One region of the Pseudomonas mosselii genome, then DNA from elsewhere that is predicted to be linked to it. Evidence: predicted binding sites of a transcription regulator. Region 1 holds the regulator's gene; each other region holds the start of a gene.
What was found. The regulator sigma-54, encoded in region 1, starts transcription at its own class of promoters, with help from an activator protein. The targets are predictions, from matches to a motif close to ANTGGCATNNANNTTGCTNT.
Positions count from the first base shown of each region.

Region 2: a site for sigma-54 is predicted at 1,306-1,325, ahead of glnA (type I glutamate--ammonia ligase). Genes of this name have one in related genera too.
Region 3: a site for sigma-54 is predicted at 1,279-1,298, ahead of flgB (flagellar basal body rod protein FlgB). Genes of this name have one in related genera too.

Region 1 is NZ_CP081966.1:5,183,712-5,185,946, forward strand. It holds gene lptB (LPS export ABC transporter ATP-binding protein) at 1-337, shown strand, start outside; gene K5H97_RS24115 (RNA polymerase factor sigma-54) at 511-2,010, shown strand; gene hpf (ribosome hibernation-promoting factor, HPF/YfiA family) at 2,089-2,235, shown strand, end outside.
Region 2 is NZ_CP081966.1:485,917-488,151, forward strand. It holds gene glnA (type I glutamate--ammonia ligase) at 1-1,208, opposite strand, end outside; gene thiI (tRNA uracil 4-sulfurtransferase ThiI) at 1,623-2,235, shown strand, end outside.
Region 3 is NZ_CP081966.1:4,458,827-4,461,061, reverse strand. It holds gene K5H97_RS20615 (chemotaxis protein CheV) at 1-154, shown strand, start outside; gene cheR (protein-glutamate O-methyltransferase CheR) at 206-1,033, shown strand; gene K5H97_RS20605 (hypothetical protein) at 1,088-1,234, opposite strand; gene flgB (flagellar basal body rod protein FlgB) at 1,346-1,753, shown strand; gene flgC (flagellar basal body rod protein FlgC) at 1,756-2,199, shown strand; gene flgD (flagellar hook assembly protein FlgD) at 2,213-2,235, shown strand, end outside.

The DNA of each region.
Region 1 (2,235 bases):
CCGCGACAACCTCGGCATGAGCCTCTCCGGCGGCGAACGCCGCCGCGTCGAGATCGCCCGTGCCCTGGCCACCGCGCCCAAGTTCATCCTGCTGGACGAACCCTTTGCCGGTGTCGACCCGATCTCTGTCGGCGACATCAAGCAGATCATCCACCACCTCAAGAACAAGGGTATCGGCGTCCTGATCACCGACCACAACGTTCGCGAGACCCTGGACATCTGCGAGACCGCCTACATCGTCAACGATGGCCAGCTGATCGCCGAAGGCGACGCCGAGACCATCCTGGCCAACCAGCTGGTCAAGGAAGTATACCTGGGGCACGAGTTCCGACTCTGACCCTGGCCTGCCCGGAGCACTGGCGCAGGCGCCTGTTCGAGGCTTAAGTTGTTACAGTGCTCTAGGCAAACGCTGCAATTTCAGGCATATAACTTGCTTAAAATCGGCGCCCAGGCGCCCTCCGTGTAGTGGATGGCGCATGCGCGCCGGCAACAAGGTATCAAGCCCCAGCCATGAAACCATCGCTCGTCCTAAAAATGGGCCAGCAACTGACGATGACCCCGCAGTTGCAACAGGCCATCCGTCTGCTTCAGCTCTCCACCCTGGACCTCCAGCAGGAAATCCAGGAAGCGCTGGAGTCCAATCCGATGCTCGAACGTCAGGAAGACGGCGAGGACTTCGACAACAGCGACCCGATGGCGGACAACGCCGAGAACAAGCCGGCCGCCGAAGTCCAGGACAACAGCTTCCAGGAAACCAGTACCAGCAGCACCGCTGAAAACCTCGAAGACGGCGAATGGGCCGAGCGCATCCCCAACGAACTGCCGGTCGACACCGCCTGGGAGGACATCTACCAGACCAGCGCCAGTAGCCTGCCGAGCAATGATGACGACGAGTGGGACTTCACCACCCGCACCTCGGTCGGCGAGAGCCTGCAGAGTCACCTGCTGTGGCAGCTCAACCTGGCGCCGATGTCCGACACCGACCGCCTGATCGCCGTCACCCTGATCGACAGCATCAACGGCCAGGGCTACCTGGAGGACTCCCTCGAGGAAATCTGCGCAGGCTTCGACCCGGAACTCGACATCGAGCTGGACGAGGTCGAGGCGGTGCTGCACCGCATCCAGCAGTTCGAACCCGCCGGCATCGGCGCCCGCTCCCTGGGCGAATGCCTGCTGCTGCAACTGCGCCAACTGCCGGCCTCGACGCCTTGGATGGGTGAGGCCCAGCGCCTGGTCACCGACTTCATCGACCTGCTCGGCAGCCGCGACTACAGCCAGCTGATGCGCCGCATGAAGCTCAAGGAAGACGAGCTGCGCCAGGTCATCGAACTGGTGCAGACCCTCAACCCGCGCCCCGGCTCGCAGATCGAGTCCAGCGAGCCCGAGTACGTCGTGCCCGACGTCATCGTGCGCAAGGACAGCGAGCGCTGGCTGGTCGAGCTCAACCAGGAAGCGGTACCGCGCCTGCGGGTCAACCCGCAGTACGCCGGCTTCGTTCGCCGCGCCGACACCAGCGCCGACAACACCTTCATGCGCAACCAGCTGCAGGAAGCGCGCTGGTTCATCAAGAGCCTGCAGAGCCGCAACGAGACGCTGATGAAGGTGGCGACACAGATCGTCGAGCACCAGCGCGGCTTCCTCGACCATGGCGACGAGGCCATGAAGCCGCTGGTGCTGCACGATATCGCCGAGGCGGTGGGCATGCACGAGTCGACCATTTCCCGGGTGACCACGCAGAAATACATGCACACCCCGCGCGGCATCTACGAACTGAAATACTTTTTCTCCAGCCACGTGAGCACCGCCGAAGGCGGCGAATGCTCGTCCACGGCGATTCGTGCGATCATCAAGAAACTGGTGGCGGCGGAAAATCAGAAAAAGCCATTGAGTGACAGCAAGATCGCTGGTTTACTGGAGGCACAAGGCATCCAGGTAGCCCGTCGCACCGTCGCCAAGTACCGCGAATCGTTGGGCATCGCCCCATCGAGCGAGCGCAAGCGACTGATGTAGCCCCAGGATGTGCCACAGCGTTTCAGTGGCAGGTGCAAGACCTGCCTCTTTATGCACGGGCAACAAAGGAGAAGCTGTATGCAAGTCAACATCAGTGGACAGCATGTAGAAGTCACCCAACCACTGCGCGATTACGTGCTCGAGAAGCTCGCCCGCGTGGAGGGTCATTTCGACAAGATCACCAATGCGACGGTGATCATGAAGGTCGAGAAGCTGCAGCAGAAG
Region 2 (2,235 bases), 1.6 Mb from region 1:
TCTTCAGGCGGCAGGTCGTACAGGTTCTTGTCGGCGGCATCGCCTGGGTGGATCTTGTTCTGGATGCCGTCCAGGCCTGCCATCAGCAGGGCCGCGAAGGCCAGGTATGGGTTGGCCGACGGGTCCGGGAAGCGTGCTTCGATACGGCGGGCTTTCGGGCTACCGACGTACGGAATACGGATCGAGGCGGAACGGTTGCGAGCCGAGTAGGCCAGCATTACCGGGGCTTCAAAACCTGGGACCAGACGCTTGTAGGAGTTGGTCGAAGGGTTGGTGAAGCCGTTCAGGGCCTTGCCGTGCTTGATGATGCCGCCGATGAAGTACAGGGCGGTATCGGACAGGCCGGCATAGCCTTCGCCGGAGAAGGTGTTCTTGCCGTCTTTCCAGATCGACATGTGCACGTGCATGCCCGAGCCGTTGTCGCCGTACAGAGGCTTGGGCATGAAGGTGGCGGTACGGCCATAAGCGTCGGCAACATTGTGCACGACATACTTCAGGGCCTGCACTTCATCCGCTTTCTTGACCAGGGTGTTGAACTTGACGCCGATCTCGTTCTGGCCGGCGGTCGCCACTTCGTGGTGGTGAACTTCGACGGTCTGGCCCATTTCTTCCAGGGCATTGCACATAGCAGTACGGATTTCGTGGTCGTGGTCGAACGGCGGAACCGGGAAGTAGCCGCCTTTCACGCCCGGACGGTGGCCTTTGTTGCCGCCTTCGACGTCAGCGCCGGTCATCCACGAGCCTTGCTCGGAGAAGATCTTGAACATCGAACCGGAGATGTCCGACTGGAACTTCACTTCGTCGAAGATGAAGAACTCAGGCTCTGGGCCAGCGAACACGGTGTCACCGATGCCGGTGCTCTTCAGGTACTCTTCGGCGCGCTTGGCGATGCCGCGCGGATCGCGATCGTAGCCCTGCATGCTCGACGGATCGACGATATCGCAGGTGATGATCAGGGTCGGCTCTTCGGTGAACGGGTCCAGCACGGCGGTTTCGTCGACCGGCATCAGGATCATGTCGGAGGCTTCGATGCCTTTCCAGCCAGCGATGGAGGAACCGTCGAACATCTTGCCGACTTCGAAGAAGTCTTCGTCCAGGCCATCGCGCGCCGGCATGGTCACGTGATGCTGAATGCCCTTGGTGTCCGTGAAACGCAGATCAATCCACTTGACGTCATGATCTTTGATGAGTTGAACCGACTTCGACATGTTGTCCTCCGGATGGTCTAGGGCGCAGTTGGCCGCTGCCCTGGAAAAAGGGTGTCGCTGGGCGCGGATAGTCGGCCAAGCGTACCTGCCTCACAAGGGAGCAAATTGCATGCCAGTGCCCAAAAATGGCGAGAGTGGGATGAAAGGGGGCGTTGGCGGGCATTTCTTGGAGGGGTGGAGTGTAGCTTTGCACTCATAAGATGCGTTTTTGGGTGTAGGTGCACCATTGTGGTGCTTTCGTGCTGGCGTGGGCCTCATCGCGGGGCAAGCCCGCTCGCACGCAGCAGGCCGACGAGGGGTGGCGCGGCCAACATAAATCGCACCTTCTGTACAAAAGTTGCTCAAACCTTGAGCGATTTCCGCTATAATTCGCGCCCCCTATTTTCGGCAGGCCCTGTGCGCGCTGTTAAACCAATGAAACTTATCGTCAAAGTCTTCCCAGAGATCACCATCAAGAGCCGGCCGGTGCGCAAGCGCTTCATCCGTCAGCTCAGCAAGAACATCCGCAACGTGCTCAAGGATCTCGATCCTGAGCTCGCGGTCGATGGTGTCTGGGACAATCTCGAAGTGGTCACCCGCATCGAGGACGAAAAGATCCAGCGCGAAATGATCGAGCGCCTGCGCTGCACCCCGGGCATCACTCACTTCCTGCAGGTGCAGGAGTACCCACTGGGCGACTTTGACGACATCGTCGAGAAGTGCAAGCAGCACTTCGGTCACTTGCTCGCCGGCAAGTACTTCGCCGTGCGCTGCAAGCGCGGCGGCCACCACGACTTCACCTCGATGGATGTCGACCGCTATGTCGGCAGCCAACTGCGCCAGCAATGCGGCGCTGCCGGCATCGAGCTGAAGAAGCCCGAAGTGCTGGTGCGCATCGAGATCCGCGATCAGCGCCTGTACGTGATCCACAATCAGCACAACGGCATCGGTGGTTATCCGCTGGGCGCCCTGGAGCAGACCCTGGTGCTGATGTCCGGTGGCTTCGACTCCACCGTGGCGGCCTACCAGATGATGCGTCGCGGCCTGA
Region 3 (2,235 bases), 720 kb from region 1:
TATGCAAAAGCTGCACATCTGCCTGCATACTTCGCTGTCCGGGGTATTCAACCAGGCGATGGTCAAGAAGGTCGGTGCTGATGACTTCCTGGCCAAGTTCAGGCCGGACGATCTTGCCCAGCGCGTGGTCGATCGGATCAAGGCGAGTCATTGAAACGGCCGGGGCTCGTCCCCGGCGCTAGCGATTTAAGAAGAGGCGGCAGCATTGTCTACGGGTAATTTGGATTTCGAACAGTTCCGGGTCTTCCTGGAGAAAGCCTGTGGCATCCTGCTGGGCGAGAATAAGCAGTACCTGGTCTCCAGCCGTCTCAACAAGCTGATGGAGCAACAGGGCATCAAGTCGCTGGGCGAATTGGTGCAGCGCATCCAGACCCAGCCACGCAGTGGTTTGCGCGAGCAGGTGGTCGATGCCATGACCACCAACGAGACGCTGTGGTTTCGCGACACCTACCCGTTCGAAGTGCTCAAGAGCAAGGTGATCCCGGAGTTCATCAAGAACAATCCGGGCCAGCGGCTGCGCATCTGGTCGGCGGCCTGTTCGTCGGGGCAGGAGCCGTATTCGATCTCGATGTCGATCGACGAGTTCGAGCGCACCAACCTCGGCCAGTTGAAGATGGGCGCGCAGATTGTTGCCACCGACCTGTCCGGCGCCATGCTCAACAACTGCAAGACTGGCGAGTACGACAGTCTGGCCATTGCCCGTGGCCTGTCCCAGGAGCGCCTGCAGCGCTACTTCGACCCCAAGGGGCCGGGGCGCTGGGCGGTCAAGCCGCCGATCCGCAGTCGCGTTGAGTTCCGTTCGTACAACCTGCTCGACAGCTATGCGCCGCTGGGCAAATTCGACATCGTGTTCTGTCGCAACGTGCTGATCTACTTCTCGGCTCAGGTCAAGAAGGACATCCTCATGCGCATTCACAGCACGCTCAAGCCTGGTGGCTACCTGTTCCTTGGCGCGTCCGAGGCGCTCAACGGGTTGCCGGACCACTATCAGATGGTCCAGTGCAGTCCAGGGATCATTTACCAGGCCAAGTAAGGTCGGGCAAAAAAGGCCGGTGTCTTGCGACAGCGGCCTTTTTTGTTCCTGTTGTCAGGGCGTGGTCTTGAGTTTGAGGTTGCCGGTCGGCGGGGGATAGCCCTTGACGTCAATTTTTTGTTTTGCCGCTTTTGCCGCCTGGCAATTGCCGCTTGATGCGCGCAAAGCGGAAGCGCCTTGCCGCTTTTCTGGCAGCGCCATCGCCTATTTGATCGGCTGGCCCCCTATTTACGAGGGTTTTGATGGTTGGCACAGCCCTTGCTAAAGCCTAAGCCAACGAAACTCTGGTCAACCTCCGAAGGTTTCCCCGATATGAGCATCAGCTTCGACAAAGCGCTCGGCATCCACGAAAAGGCGCTGGGCTTTCGCGCCCAGCGTGCCGAGGTGCTGGCCAACAACATCGCCAACGCCGACACGCCCAACTACAAGGCGCGTGACATGGACTTCTCTTCGGTGCTCGCCGCCGAGGCCGACAAACAGCAGAACGGACGTATCGCCCTGGACCGCACCAACAGCCGTCACATCGAGGCCGAAGGCCTGGCGATGATGGACGACACGTTGCAGTACCGCACCCCGATGCAGCCGTCGATCGACCAGAACACCGTGGACGCGCAGATCGAGCAATCGAACTACACCGAAAACGCCGTTGGCTTCCAGGCCAGCTTCACCCTGCTCAACAGTAAATTCAAAGGGCTGGTATCGGCCCTGCGCGGAGAGTGACCATGTCCCTTGCCAGTGTCTTCAACATCGCCGGTAGCGGCATGAGCGCGCAGAATACGCGCCTGAACACCGTCGCTTCGAACATCGCCAACGCCGAGACGGTGTCCTCGAGCATCGACCAGACCTACCGCGCTCGCCACCCGGTATTCGCCACCACCTTCCAGCAGGCCCAGAGCGGCGCGGGCCAGTCGCTGTTCGAGGATCAGGGCGAGGCGGGGCAGGGCGTTCAGGTCAAGGGCATCATCGAGGACCAGAGCAACCTCGAGGCCCGCTACGAGCCGAACCACCCGGCGGCGAACAAGGACGGCTACGTCTACTACCCGAACGTCAACGTGGTCGAGGAGATGGCCGACATGATCTCCGCCAGTCGCGCGTTCCAGACCAACGCCGAACTGATGAACACCGCCAAGAACATGATGCAGAAAGTGCTGACCCTGGGTCAGTAAGCAGGGAGCCGTAATGACTACCACCAATACCGATAC